Regions from separate parts of the Psychrosphaera haliotis genome, predicted to be linked through region 1. Evidence: predicted binding sites of a transcription regulator. Region 1 holds the regulator's gene; each other region holds the start of a gene.
What was found. Region 1 encodes FliA, which starts transcription of late flagellar genes. Its sites were predicted from a motif close to CTAAAGNTNNNNNNNNNNNNGCCGATA; they were not measured.
Positions count from the first base shown of each region.

Region 2: ABD009_RS00765 (VC2046/SO_2500 family protein) is a predicted target of FliA. The motif match lies at 3,608-3,634, and genes of this name have one in related genera.
Region 3: ABD009_RS04100 (DUF3530 family protein) is a predicted target of FliA. The motif match lies at 3,172-3,198, and genes of this name have one in related genera.

Region 1 covers NZ_BAAAFQ010000004.1:181,278-186,332, forward strand. Annotated here, with positions in the region: gene ABD009_RS03490 (chemotaxis protein CheA) at 1-1,667, opposite strand, end outside; gene ABD009_RS03495 (protein phosphatase CheZ) at 1,685-2,428, opposite strand; gene cheY (chemotaxis response regulator CheY) at 2,446-2,829, opposite strand; gene ABD009_RS03505 (RNA polymerase sigma factor FliA) at 2,899-3,624, opposite strand; gene ABD009_RS03510 (MinD/ParA family protein) at 3,635-4,486, opposite strand; gene flhF (flagellar biosynthesis GTPase FlhF) at 4,479-5,055, opposite strand, start outside.
Region 2 covers NZ_BAAAFQ010000001.1:172,216-177,270, reverse strand. Annotated here, with positions in the region: gene ydiJ (D-2-hydroxyglutarate dehydrogenase YdiJ) at 1-2,919, opposite strand, end outside; gene ABD009_RS00765 (VC2046/SO_2500 family protein) at 2,973-3,572, opposite strand; tRNA gene ABD009_RS00760 (tRNA-Tyr) at 3,682-3,766, shown strand; gene ABD009_RS00755 (porin) at 3,922-5,031, shown strand; gene ABD009_RS00750 (type 2 periplasmic-binding domain-containing protein) at 5,041-5,055, shown strand, end outside.
Region 3 covers NZ_BAAAFQ010000004.1:319,215-324,269, reverse strand. Annotated here, with positions in the region: gene ABD009_RS04110 (LPS-assembly protein LptD) at 1-954, opposite strand, end outside; gene djlA (co-chaperone DjlA) at 1,134-1,979, shown strand; gene ABD009_RS04100 (DUF3530 family protein) at 2,082-3,131, opposite strand; gene hemH (ferrochelatase) at 3,289-4,362, shown strand; gene ABD009_RS04090 (Na+/H+ antiporter NhaC family protein) at 4,450-5,055, shown strand, end outside.

The DNA of each region.
Region 1 (5,055 bases):
AGCTGGGTGATCTTAGTTTTAACTACGTCCATCCCTACGCCACGGCCGGATATATCCGAAATTTCTTCTTTTGTAGAAAAACCAGGTGCAAAAATTAAACTGTATGCTTCTTTATCTGAAAGACGTTGAGCTGCGTCAGGATCTAATACACCTTTATTAATCGCAATCTCTTTCAGTTTCTCAGGGTCCATACCTTTACCATCATCTTCGATAGTAAGTAGAATATGATCACCTTCTTGGGATGCTGATAGCCTGACCATACCCATTCTTGCTTTACCTGATGCTTCACGATCGTCTGGCATTTCTATACCATGATCAACTGAGTTTCTTACTAAATGCACCAATGGATCAGCTAGGGCTTCCACTAGATTTTTATCTAAGTCGGTTTCTTCACCCACTAATTCTAGTGTTATTTCTTTATTTAACGTTCTTGCTAGGTCTCGAACAACTCGTGGGAATCGTCCAAATACCTTTTTGATTGGCTGCATTCGCGTTTTCATTACCGCGCCTTGCAGATCGCCGGTAACGACATCCAAGTTGCCAATGGCTTTAGTCATAGCTTCATCAGAACCAAAGTTAACGCCAAGGCTAACTAATCTGTTTCTGACTAGTACTAATTCGCCAACCATATTCATGATTTCATCAAGGCGCTTAGTATCTACACGAACCGTTGTTTCCGCTGGTGCTGCAGATGCTTTTTTCTCAGCAGGCTTAGCAGGAGCTTTAGCTGGCGGAGTAGGAGCCTTCGCAGCGGCTGGCTTTGCTGCTGGAGCGGGCGCTTTAGGCGCAGCTGCCTTCGGCGGCTCTGGCTTTTTCGGTGGTTCAGCCTTAGCTGGTTCCGATTTAGCAACAGGCGCTTTTACTGTAGGGCCGCCGCCTTTACCATGAATATCATCAAGCAAAGATTCAAATTCATCATCGGTAATTTCATCACCGCTTGAAAATTGACTACCGGCTTTGGGTTCAGCCGGCGCTTTCTTTTCAGAAGCTTCTTCTGTTTTAAATGAACCTTTACCATGCAGCTCGTCTAAAAGTGATTCGAATTCATCATCACTGATGTCATCACCACTATCAAACATAGATTTTGCTGCTGGCTCTGGTTTATCAGCAGGCTGACCATGTAACTCATCTAATAAAGCTTCAAACTCGTCTTCCGTGAATTCTTCCACTGAGTTATCTGTTGGCGAAGTGTCAGTTACTGAATCGATGTCAAAAAAGTCATCGTCTGCCGCACTATCTTCTTGAGCTACGTCAGCTGGTGCTGCTGGGGCCTCACCTTCTGGTGAGCAATAATGATGTAGAGCGTTTAGCAATTCGGGAGCTGCAGGTTCTGGCTGATCTCCAGCTTTTACCTGTTCGAACATCTCATTGACGGTATCAAGAGCTTGCAGGATAACATCCATCAATTCTGGTGTTACACTTCTCTTGCCTGTTCTCAAAATATCAAACACGTTTTCAGCACCATGACAAGCATCAACTAAATTAGTCAATGCTAAAAATCCAGCGCCACCTTTTACGGTGTGAAAACCACGAAATATAGAGTTTAGTAGGTCAGCGTTTTCTGGATCGTTTTCCAGTTCAACTAACTCTTCTGATAGCAACTCTAAAATTTCTGCTGCTTCAATTAAGAAATCTTGTAGTATTTCTTGATCCACGTCCAATGCCATTCGGCATCTCCCCTAATTTAAAAGCCTAAACTAGACAATAGGTCATCAACTTCATCTTGATTAGAAACTGCATCTTCGCGAGTCTCTGCATCAATAATCGGTCCCTCTGCCCCATTGTTATCGACTGGTTTCTTCGCTTCATTAGCTGTATTTTGGTTAGGTTCACCAAAAACAGTTAATAAGTGAATCAGGCTTTCTTCAACTTCTTTAACAAGCTCTATAACTCGTTTGATAACCTGCCCAGTTAAATCTTGAAAGTCTTGAGCTAACAAAATTTCTGTCATAATCGCATGAATTTTTGCGCTATCCGTCTCCGCACTTTCCATAAACTCATTTATGGAATAGCAAAGTGACTTAAACTCGCCTAATTCAATCTGACGTTGCATTAGCTTGTCCCATTCGGGTTTCAGCTTAACAATATCACTATTGATTTTATCTGTCAGTGGAAGCCCTGTGTCTATGGCGTCCATTGTTTTATTTGCTGCGTCTTCTGTTACTTTCATAACATAGTTTAGACGCTCTTTTGCATCTGGGATATCATCTGACGCTAAATTTGCAATCTTAGGGTCTAGTTGAAAGTTGCTTAGAGAGTCGTGTAATTGCCTAGTTAGCTTTCCTACTTCACCAAAAAGCTCACCATGTTCCTTACTCGTAACTTCGCGTAATATCATGTTAGCAGATGCATTGTCTCCAGCCTCAAGCGCCTCAACGAGGGCTTTTGCGTCTTCCAACGAAATCTGCGGGTTAGTCTCTTCAGACATAGCGACCCCTTATCAGATTATTCTAATCGTTCGAAGATTTTATCCAGCTTGCCTTTCAATGTAGCTGCAGTAAATGGCTTAACAATATATCCATTCACACCGGCTTGGGCCGCCGCTACAATCTGCTCTTTTTTAGCTTCGGCAGTTACCATCATTACAGGCATATGCTTGAGTTTATCGTCTTTACGAATTTCTCTAAGCAGATCGATTCCCTGCATTCCTGGCATATTCCAGTCTGTTACTACAAAATCAAAATCACCATTTTGTAACATTGGCAACGCTGTGCTGCCATCATCTGCTTCTGAGACATTAGTAAACCCTAAGTCACGAAGAAGGTTCTTGATGATTCTTCTCATTGTTGAAAAGTCATCAACAACCAGAATTTTCATATTCTTATCCAAAGCATCCTCCAGTGAGGTAAATTATTAATTTACAGTAATTATTATTAATAAAAATTGGCAATATACAAGTTAAATCAACCAATCTTTTAATCTTGACTTTAATCGAACAAGTGCTTGGCTATGAATTTGACTCACTCTAGACTCACTAACATTGAGAATTTCGCCTATCTCTCTTAAATTTAGCTCATCATCGTAATAAAGTGACAAAATCATTGCTTCTCTTTCTGGTAAGGTTTTTATAGTACTTGATAGGCTCTTGTTAAATGAGCTTTTTTCTACCCCACCATAAGTTAAATCTTTACCACTTTCACTTGCTGGGGCTATAACATCTTCCGTTACACCCAAGTCTTCTAAACCCAACACCTTGCCATTTGTTGCTTCTTTCAGCATCTGATGATATTGGTCGATTGAAACATTTAAGGATTCTGCAACTTCAACGTCTTTAACGTCTCGGCCTAAGGCAGACTCTAGTTGAGATATTTTTTCTGCAACCATTCTTGAGTTTCGATGAACAGACCTAGGAGTCCAATCTCCACGCCTCATCTCATCTAACATAGACCCACGTATACGGATACCCGCATAAGTTTCGAAGCTCGCTCCTTTGCTGTGATCAAAGTTCTTAGATGCTTCAATAAGTCCTATCATGCCAGCCTGAATTAAATCATCAACTAAAACACTATCGGGCAGCCGAGCTGCTAAATGGTGAGCAATCCTTTTTACCAAAACTGAATGTTTTTCCACAACATTCGACAATGTTTGTTGAGCTTCGTAGGCGGTCGCTACTTTATTGTTCAACAGAAACCTCTTAGTTGACCAGTTGCTCTAAAAAAAACTCTAAATTACCAGACGCATGTGATGGTGTTGGCCATTTATTAATTTTTGCTGCCAACGTTTTAAATGCCACCGCTGAAGGTGAACGGGGAAACGCATCTACAATAGCCTTTTGACGACGAACCGCTTTACGCAAGTTATCATCAAAGGGAATAATGGCGGTTAGTTCCAACGTTACATCTAAAAACCTGTCTGTAACCATAGTCAATTTTTTGAATAAATCCCGCCCTTCCTTCATCGTTCTTACCATATTAGCAACAACTTTGAATTTCGCTACGCCATGATCACGATTCAATATCTTAATAAGTGCATAAGCATCTGTAATTGAAGTTGGTTCATCACACACAACGCAAAGAACTTCGTGAGAAGCTCTTGAGAAGGATAGCACCATATCTGATATTCCGGCGGCGGTATCGACAATAAATACATCAACCGGCGTTTTCATTTCGCTGAAAGCCCTAATTAAACCAGCGTGCTGGGCGGCAGAAAGCTCAACCATATCGATTGAGCCTGATGTTGCAGGGACAATTTTTATACCCGATGGGCCTTCGACTAAAATATCGTCTAATTCGGCCTCACCTGATAATACATGTGAGAGATTTTTATGGACGCGAAGCCCAAGCATAACATCGCAATTCGCTAACCCGAGGTCAGCATCAAGCACAAGAACGTTAAGTCCTGTTTGCGCCAAAGCAATTGCAGTATTTAGCGATACGCTGGTTTTTCCAACTCCGCCCTTTCCACCTGTTACTGCAATAACTTTTGTTTTTTTCGCCATCGACATATTTCGTAAACCGCTAGCTTGATCAGAAGTAATATTAATCATACATGCCCACTGCTTTTGGCACTACCTTATTATTTTTATTAGAAACTTTTTCTTTAAGTTCATATAGCTGATTAGCTTTTTGCACAATTTTCTGTCCATTTGCAACCCTTATGTCCTCTGGTACGCGTTGACCGTTGGTTAAATAGCCAATTGGTAGTCGATTATGAATTGCAACACTAATTAACTCACCTAAACTCAAAGACTCATCTATTTTAGTAAAGATACAGCCCGACAGTGGAATTGTTTTAAAATGTTGAACACTTTCGTGTAAAACACTCATTTGAGATGTTGCTGAAAGCACTAAGTAATTTTTAATATTTACTCTTGATTTTGTTAATAAATGATTCAAACGTTCCGTCAATTTAATGTCTCTTTGGCTCATTCCTGCTGTATCTATTAACAATAGCTTTTTATCTCGTAATTGGTAGATCGCTTCTGAAAGTTCTTCAGTATTTTTTGCTTGCTTAAGTGGACAGCCGAGTATTTTTGCATAAGTACCCAATTGCTCTAATGCACCAATCCTAAAACTATCAGTGGTAATCAGACCCACTTTATCGGCACCATGGATT
Region 2 (5,055 bases), on a different contig from region 1:
AGCGTCAAAAAGGCTTTTCGAAACGGTTTGATTGCCTTTCTCATGCCCGAACGTTCCGGCCATACCACAACAACCGGTGTTAACAGACTCTGCCTCTAAACCTAGCTGAGAAAATATTGTTGGCCAATGTGAAGTACTGTCGTTTATTAATGATTTTTCCGTACAGTGATTAAGTACTGAGTAAATTGAGTTTGCCTTCGCCTCCTTCATTGGTAAATCAATATTAGATATTTGACTCATCAGCCATTCACCAAGGAGCTCTACCTTAAAGTTAACTTTATTTGAACCAAGAAGGTTTGTATATTCGTCACGATATACGAGTGCCATCGATGCATCTAAGCCAATCATAGGTCGACCAAACTTAGCTATTTTGTTGTAGTACGTGGTGGCCTTTCTAGCTGACTTTTCGAATCTATTTAAAAAACCTTTAATATGTTGGGCTTTGCCATTCACTTGAAAAGGTAATATCAGTGGATAAAAACCTAAGCCATTTAACGCAATAACGGTATCCGCTAACAGTTGCGATTCATAGCTTGAGGTAAATGCGTCTTGTACTAGAAAAACAACATTTTTAGTCTCTTCACTAGATAGTTTTTGGTAACGCGTTTCACTGTAAAAGAAAGACTTATCAATGCGTTGAGTAGGATGAGGTGATAGCTTAGGAGCATCCACATAACCGATTACTTTGTTTATTAAAAACTGGCTAAATGGATTATGCGTTAACGCATTGAACAACCTTGATTGCTTAGATAACAACGGCATCATTAATTCGACATTCGATACTAAATGGTCGCTAATAGGTCTCAAGTATCTTAAGTAATATGCCTCTAAAAATTTACTTCTAAAGGTTGGTACGTCAACTTTTACCGGACAAGCAGATGTGCATGCTTTACAAGCTAAACAGGCATCCATACTGTCTTTTACTTCATGACTAAAGTCATACATGCCTAGCTTTTTACCAATAGAAAAAACGACCTTATATGGTAGCCACAATAAGTTTATCAGTGTTGTTTTAGCAAGCATCATATTTGATGGAGACATGTTTTCACCTTGAAGGCGAAGCCATTCTCGCATTAACGTTGCACGTCCTTTTGGAGAAAAACGTCTATCGCGTGTTGCTTTATAAGAGGGACACATCACACTAGATTCATCGTAATTAAAGCATAAGCCATTACCATTACAATTTATTGTTTGAGGGAATTCTTGTCTAATCTCAATAGGTATTTCGCTATCAAACTTCCCACGTTTAACGCTATCTACGCTTACTAGTTTTTCGTTTGAATCTAACGGCGTACAAATTTTACCTGGGTTTAGTCTATTTTTAGAATCGAATGCAGTTTTTATTTTTCTCAGTTCATTAAATAATTCAGCACCAAAAAATTCTGGGCCATATTCACTACGGTAACCTTTTCCATGCTCGCCCCACATTAGACCATTATATTTAGCCGTAAGTGCTACGACTTCATCAGATATACTACGTAAGACTTTCTCTTGCTCTGGGTCCATCATGTTAAGCGCAGGCCTCACATGAAGCACCCCCGCGTCTACATGGCCAAACATGCCATACTTTAAATTATGTTTATCCAGTACAGCCCTAAATTCCGAGATAAAATCTGCTAAATTCTCTGGTGGGACTGCTGTATCCTCAGCAAAAGCGATCGGCTTTTTATCTCCCTGAACGTTACCTAGTAAGCCCACTGATTTTTTACGCATGGCATAAACTCGGCCCATGTCTGCACGGTCATTTGTCACGCTGTAAGTGAGAACACCGGATTGCTGCTTGGCAATCAAATCGTCTAATCGGTTACACAGGCTTGAAACCTTCGCCGTTTGGTTCTGATCATCTTCGTCATTAAACTCAACAATATTTAAGCCATCAACAACACTACCAGGCTTTTCTATAATCAAATCTGCTACGTCCGCCCAAACCACATCTTGTTTCGCTAGGTTCAGAACTGTGCTGTCAATGGTCTCAACTGATGTTGCTTTTGCGTCGACTAAAAAAGGAGAGTTACGTAAAGCCGAATCAAAACTATCGTAGGTGATATTAATCATGGTTTTGAATTTTGCGATAGGCGTTATATTTAACTTTGCTTCTGTTATAAACGCCAATGTACCTTCAGAACCAGCTAATACCCTTCCTAAGTCAAACTCAGTTAAATCGTCGTTAAAAACATGCTCTAAATCATAGCCGGTCAAAAAGCGATTTAATCTTGGAAACGTTTCAAGGATTTTATTTCGTTGTGAAAAACATGTTTCGTAAACTTGGCGGTAAATTTTTGCATTTTGATCATCGCTGTTCGCAATCTTCAATGCTTCAGACGTTAACATTTTTTTGGTAGAAAGGTTGTGCCCTGAAACAGTGACAGCATCTAGCTCTATAACATGATCACTAGTTTTGCCATAAACGAGTGAACCTTGACCAGATGCGTCAGTATTTATCATACCGCCTATGGTAGCTCTGTTTGAAGTAGATAAGTCTGGTGCAAAAAAGAAACCATAGGGCTTCAAAAAGTCATTTAATTGATCCTTGATAACACCTGACTGTACACGGACCCATTTTTCTTCAACGTTTATTTCGATTATCTCTCGCATATGACGAGACATATCTACAACTATGTAATTAGTTAGTGACTGTCCATTAGTGCCCGTACCACCGCCCTTTGGTGTGAACTTTAAGTGCTTGTATTCGTTTTTGTTTGCTGCCGACATTATTGCTAAAACATCAGCTTTAGTTTTAGGGAATAAGATTGCTTGAGGAATGGCTTGGTAAATACTGTTATCCGTAGACTGGGATAATCGAGAGCCGTAACTTGTCTCAATGTCACCACAATATGATGAGCTTCGTTCTGATAATAACGAACAGAAGTCAGCAACAACTGGGTCTAACGTTTTTTGAGCGGGAATTCTACGGATCATAGCGGCTGTAATACTCAACAATCTAAACTTAATTAGCTTGATTATAACCAGTTCTACCCAACTAAGTCTAAACTTCTTGATGCAGTTAACGTATTGAACCAACTATCGATATCCATTGAGTTAGGACGTTCAATACTATGAATATTCACTATTTTCGAATGATTAGTAGCTTTTGGTTCATGAGATGAATTTGAATGTTCCTGACTTCCTATAATTGCGGGATTGACCGTTCGTTGTTTTACGTTGTAATCCAAGCTGTCTATAAGACTTTGTTCTAGCAATTGGCTTTTATAAGATAGAGCTTCAGGCCTAAGTGTATTTTCTAGACGGACATCTTGAAAATGGCCATTGGATATTAATTCATTCTGGTGTGTAGAACGTTGTCGGTCTGTTTGTCCATAAAGCGGTGCACTCGGAGTAGAAAAAATTTGTTGAACATTTTTATCCGTAAGCGTTGTACGTGTAGAAACCTGATTAAACTGGTCAAACTCAGTTGCGTCTTTCGTTAACATCGACAACAACATCTTAAAACTACCGCTGTCCGAACTATCTACTGCTTTTCTGATGTCATTGTAATACACCGACTCACGAACAACATTGGCAGTCTGATTCACAGTGGAATATTCAGGGCTGTAATCTACATTATTTGACACTATGGCTACTTCTTTAAAACCTTAACTAGTCATTATTTCGGCAGTCGTCAAATTTTCTTTAATTATTTGTTTACAGAATTTTTTTCTTTGTTATTATGCGTCTCGTTCTGGAGGGGTTCCCGAGTGGCCAAAGGGATCAGACTGTAAATCTGACGGTTCTACCTTCGGTGGTTCGAATCCACCTCCCTCCACCACATTTCAAAAGAAAGGCACAACACTTGTTGTGCCTTTCTTGATCTCAATCTCCGCGTATTCTAATGATTATCATAAAAATTACCGCTCGATATTTGTAAATTTGCCATTTCGGATATATACCTTTAAGACATTAATTGTTTTTAAGGTCTCAACAATGCGAAAAAATGTTTATTTAGTTACCGCTATTTGCACATTGCTCGCACATGGAAGTGCTAAAGCCGATATCGATTTTACTGGCTTTGCAAGTATAACGGCGGGTAAAGTTTTAAGTGGCGACGGTGTACCCCATTATGACGTTCCTCCCACATTTTTAGCTGATTACCCAATTGTATCGGCCTACAGTGAAGATTTATCTTTTAAACAAGAAAGTTTATTCGGACTGCAAGTTAAAGCAACGCTGTCAGATGGACTTTCTGCGACAGCTCAAATTGTTTCTCGAGGCGCTGATAGTTTCGATACTACATTTGAATGGGCCTACCTTTCGTACGAAATTAATGATCAATGGACCATACAGGCTGGTAAAAAACGCCTACCGCTCTTTTACTACTCAGATTTTTATGATGTAGGCTTTGCTTATGTTTGGCTTAGACCGCCTGCTGACACCTATACCTGGCAAGTATTTAACTACAACGGTATAAATGCACTTTATTCTGGACATATTGGTGACTGGTCTATAAGCAGTAACTTTTATACCGGTAAAGAAGAAAGCGAAAACAACAGATTGTTGAGTCAGTTTTTCTTTATAGAGCCAACAACAGAGATTTGGAAAGATATTTTTGGAGCTGTATTTAACGCTAGTAACGACTGGTTAGAATTGCGTTTCACCGCAATGACTTATACAAACGAGCGTTTTCGTAGCGGAGTGCAACAAACTTGGGGTGGAAAAACAGAGCGCGATGGTACTTTTTTAGGAATGGCCATAAACGCCACCTGGGGTGATACTTTCCTACTTACCGAAATAAACCAACTTGAATTAGATGACGATGGAGAACTTGATTCTCTAATGGTGAGTATTGGCCATAACTTTGGCACCTTCACACCATACTTATCATATTCAAAGCTTGATCAAACTGGTGATTACCTAGACGGTTCACCAATTAGTGACGGCGAGGACCACGATACTACTTCTGTAGGTATCCGTTATGACTTCCATCCATCAGCTGCATTTAAAGTTCAATATGATGTTGTAAACGATAATTCATATGAATATGCAGTAGCTGGTGACAGTAAAGCACTTACATTTGGTATAGATTTAGTTTTCTAGGGGAAAAAAATGAAAAAACTTTTA
Region 3 (5,055 bases), 140 kb from region 1:
TTCGGTCCATTGAACTTGCAAGTTCCAGTTTTTATTTAAAACAGACTCATGTTGCACAAATGCCAAATATCGCTCGTCCAGTTCTGGGTATCGTTGATCACTATTTAGATACTCCAACTGTAAAGTATTTTCTGTACTTTCAGACAAATGACGCAAATTACTCTCAAGTAGCCAACCACGCTGCGACATATAAGCAGGCGTTAGTGTTAAGTCGTAATTAGGAGCAAGATTAAAATAAATGGGTTGTGCATAATAGGCACCGTATCGACTAGAACTGCCAAACTCAGGAAATAGTAATCCGCTTTTTCGAACATCAGTTAGTGGGAATGTAATGTAGGGAACATACAAAATAGGCACATCACCAATTTTAAAAACAGTGTTCCAAGCTTCACCCCAGCCTTCTTCCTGTTTTATGTCTATCTCACTTGAAGAGAACAACCAGCTAGGATCATCGCCAGGGCAAGTAGTAAAAGTTGCCAACTCTAAAGACAGTTCGTTGTTGTTTTTTATTGAAAAAGATTGAGCAGTGCCTCGTCCGGCGTTAAATCCAAATTGATAATCGGCGCTTATTAGCTCGAAATTTTTGTTCTTTTCATCAATGAAGATTGATTCACCAATCACAGTGGCAGCTTGTGAAGACAGTTCGACATTACCTTGGGCTAAAAATTGTCCGGTTTCTTCATCAAAGGTTGCTTGTTCGGCTCGCACGGTTTGTTGTTTTTGAAAAATAATAACGTTGCCATCGAATTGAATTCTCTCGCCTCGAATGATGTCTGTGGAATCACTTTGAACAACAAATGTATCTTGGGGGATTGTTCCGCTAAATGCATTAGAGACTGATTTTAATGCACTTTTTGATTGTAACGGTTGATGGCATAGTGGATCTGCAAAAGCTGGCAAACATACCAAACCTGTCCATAAAATAAGTGCCTTTTGTGCAGAGTGCTTTTTCAAACTTTAAATAACCTCAACTAACCAATAACCAGAAGCGTGAAACGCATAATTTCGCTGGTCTAAAATAATTTAATAACTGATGAATTCTATACGATTTTTTTATTGTATACTACGAAACTAGCGGAAATTGAGTGTAATTAATCCGGTTTAAACGTTTCATTAGTTGGAAGTGATTAGTAGTGATAGGAAAAATAGCAGGTGCGTTGTTTGGTTTTTTATTGGTTCGCCATTTTTTAGGGGCGTTAGCTGGGTTGTGGATCGGCCACTTATTTGACAAAGCTCTACAACGAATGAATGACAAAGGTAACGTTGAAGAGTGGTTAATAAGTAATGATGCCAAACAATCAATCTTCTTTTACACTACGTTTTCAGTTATGGGGCATGTTGCAAAAGCCAGCGGCCGTGTAACGCCAGAACATATAAAAACCGCCAATGACTTTATGGATCAAATGCGCCTAAACGAACAGCAAGTCGCGGAAGCGAAGGATGCATTTCGTGAAGGCAAGTTACTTGGTTTTCCATTAAAGAAAAAAATAAAACAATTTAAGAACCATTTTGGCAATCGCCGAGACTTATGCCAGTTTTTTTTAGAAATCCAAATTCAAACGGCCTACTCAGACTCTATTCTGGAAGCTGACGAATATAACTTGTTAATTAACATTGCTAAGCAACTGGGCTTTAATAAGCGTAATCTGACTCAGTTGATTGCCATGTGGGAAGCAGAAATGCGCTTCCAAAATTATAAACAGCAGCAACAAGAAAAGTACAAACAATATGATCGAAAGAGTTCTTCTTCTCAAGAAGCAAAAGCGCCAAGCTTATTAGACGCCTATGCTGTAATTGGAGTAAGTGACAGAGATTCAGTGAGAGATATCAAAAGGGCATATAAGCGTTTAATGTCTCAAAACCACCCGGATAAACTGGTTGCCAAAGGGTTACCGCCAGAGATGATGGAAGTGGCCAAACAAAAAACTCAAGATATACAGTCTGCTTATGAAATTATCAAAAAGGCTCGTGACTTTTAAGCGAGCTTTAAACCTTCCAGTTCACTCGCTTCCTTTGTTAAATGCTTGCTGGGTGAGTGAGAGCGCCCAACCACCAACTAACCAACTAACTAATCCAATAATCTATAAGCCCACGGCGTTAGTAAAACCGTATATTTCTTTTATCATTCTTCTCTGTTGGTCTCGGTAGTCAAAAAAGAAAGTGAGTTCACGTTGGCGATAGTTAGTTTTGAAATTTTTACGTGCCATTTTCTTTCGCCACTTCTTTATCGCATGTGTCCATTGGTTATGGTTTGCTGAAATAATGTCAAGCACTGGAAACTCAGTTTTAGCCACTTCATCTGCAAAAGCTCGGTTTAAATCTGCTTGTGGCATATAGGCACCAATCATGATTAAACCGTCAGGTTCAGGTATTTTTTGCTCCGCTATTAATCGATTTAACCAAAAGCAGGATTGCCCCTCACAAATCATTAAATAAAAGCCGGGATAAATGCTAGTAAACTCAAAGCCAGATTCTAAACGTTCACCAATCGCTTTTTGAATTCGCTCGCTGAACTCTGCCTCATAATTAGGACTCAAGTCTTCCAATTGTGCGTATAAAGATGGGTCAATGGCTGCTTGCTCAACATTACTTGTTGTGTCGTCAGTATTTTCCGTTTGCTGATCATTCTGAGATTCAGTTTGTTGTGACGACTCGTCGGAAGTGCTCTGCGCGGCGCCTTGTTGCTCTGATTGATCAGAAGTCTCAACTTGCTCATTTTCTTGCGGGCTATCAGATTCATTTACCCAGGCTTGTTTTAGCTCTGGTAACGAAGGCATGGTGAGAACTAATGATGTCCAGCCGTAGTTGTCTAAGTCTTTATAAAGTGCAGTAGTCACGGCCTGCCTAAAAATAGATTGATTGATATCGGGCAATATAAAAGCAATTCCCTTAGGAATACCTGTTGTTTCTTCTTTGTGTAAGGCGACAAATTGTTCGTTTTTTTCTGTTTTAAGGACTCGAACGTTTTGCTCAGGAATGTAACGTTTTAAGTCTTGGAATAATAATGAAGAAGCACTCAGTTGATTTGTCGTTTGGCTATTGGCCTGATCACTTGGCACAGCTGACTTAACTAAATTACTGTTAAGTAATAAAGTTATCAGCAAAACTAGTTTTATCGCGCTAGAATACATACAACTCTCTGACGTGGTGAGCTACTCTTTAATAAAAATGTATCGGCCTTTAATGTAAATTCTAAACCTGTTTTTAGTAAATCATTTAAAGTAAACGAAAAAGAGAAAGTAAGCGTACTACCTCAAATCGCAAAAATTAGTAAATATAGAGAAAATAATGAAGTTTCAAAATACCCCAAATTTCAGCCATGGACAGCAAGATAAAATAGGCGTGTTGTTAACAAATTTAGGTACGCCAGATGCGCCCACTAAAGAAGCGCTAAAGCCTTATCTAAAAGAGTTTTTGTCGGATCCCCGAGTAGTAGAAATACCGCGACTAATTTGGTGGTGTATTTTAAATGGTGTGATTCTTCCATTTCGCTCTCGTCGTTCTGCCAAGGCTTACAAAGGCGTTTGGACTGAAGAGGGATCGCCGCTGCTAGTAAACACTCAAAACATAGCCAACAAAGTCGCGGAACATTATTCTGATAATAGTGATGTGATAGTCGATTTTGCAATGCGTTATGGCAACCCTTCAGTAGAAAGTAAACTGCAGGGCTTGCTTAACCAAGGCGCTCGAAAGGTTATTGTTTTGCCTTTGTACCCTCAGTACTCAGCAACAACAACGGCGTCAACTTTTGATGCGGTGGCAGATGTATTTAAGAAAACCCGTTTTATACCAGAGCTCCGTTTTGTAAATCATTATACTGACTCGAAGAAGCTGATTGTTGCGTTAGCAAATAAGATTAGAAAGTCTTGGGAAGCAAATGGTAAAGCAGACAAACTTATTTTCTCTTATCATGGTATTCCTAATCGATATTGGCACAACGGCGATCCTTATGCTTGCCAGTGTCATAAAACATCAAGGTTGCTAGCGGAAGAGCTGGGGCTAGGTGAGGGCGAATACCTAACTTGTTTTCAATCAAGATTTGGTAAAGAAGAGTGGGTTAAACCTTATTTGGATCACACTTTAAAAGCACTTCCATCTGAAGGTATTAAGTCAGTGCAAGTTGTTTGTCCAGGCTTCTCAGCAGATTGCCTAGAGACAATAGAAGAAATAGGCGAAGAAAACAGAGATTACTTTTTAGAAGCAGGTGGTGAAAAGTTTGAGTATATAAGTTGCTTAAACGATGAAGCTGAACATATTGATGCCTTATCTGAAATTATAGACAAACAGATGTTAGGCTGGAATGTTGAAGCTGATGTGGAAATGAGAGACAAAAGAGCCGAGGCCCTTAGACAATCAAAATAAATAGCATTTAGACGTCTATACGTTTAAATATCCATGTGGTACATTTGCTGCACTTAAATTTAATCTGCATGAAATCAGAGGATCATAATGACTGAAATGCAAAAATCTGGGTGGGCACTTTTACCACTAGGTCTATTTATTCTCTTGTTTTTGGGAACTGGGATATACCTGCAATCAATTGGCGTAGAGTATGCGTTTTATCAATTGCCTGCACCTGTTGCTATTATTCCAGCGCTATTATTAGCTTTGTATTTAAATGGAGTTCTTTTACCAAACAGGCCTAATTTAGATGACAGTTTATCTGTCTTAATTAAGGGCATGGGCAATAATAACGTTATTACCATGTGTTTGATTTACCTGTTAGCCGGGGCTTTTGCATCGGTAGCGAAAGAGGCTGGTGGAGTTTCAGCCGTGGTAAACCTGGGTATAGGTGTTATTCCTAGTGCTTACTTAGTAGCTGGCCTTTTTGTAATTTCAGCTATTATTGCCACTGCGATGGGCACCTCAATGGGTACAATCGGAGCGGTGGCGCCTATTGCATTTGGCGTTATAGAAGTTACTCAAATTGATCCTGCAGTCATGGCTGGTGCTATTGTGGGCGGTGCGATGTTTGGTGATAACTTAAGCTTTATTTCAGACACAACCATAGCCTCAACAAAAACACAGGGTGCTGAATTAAAAGATAAATTCAAA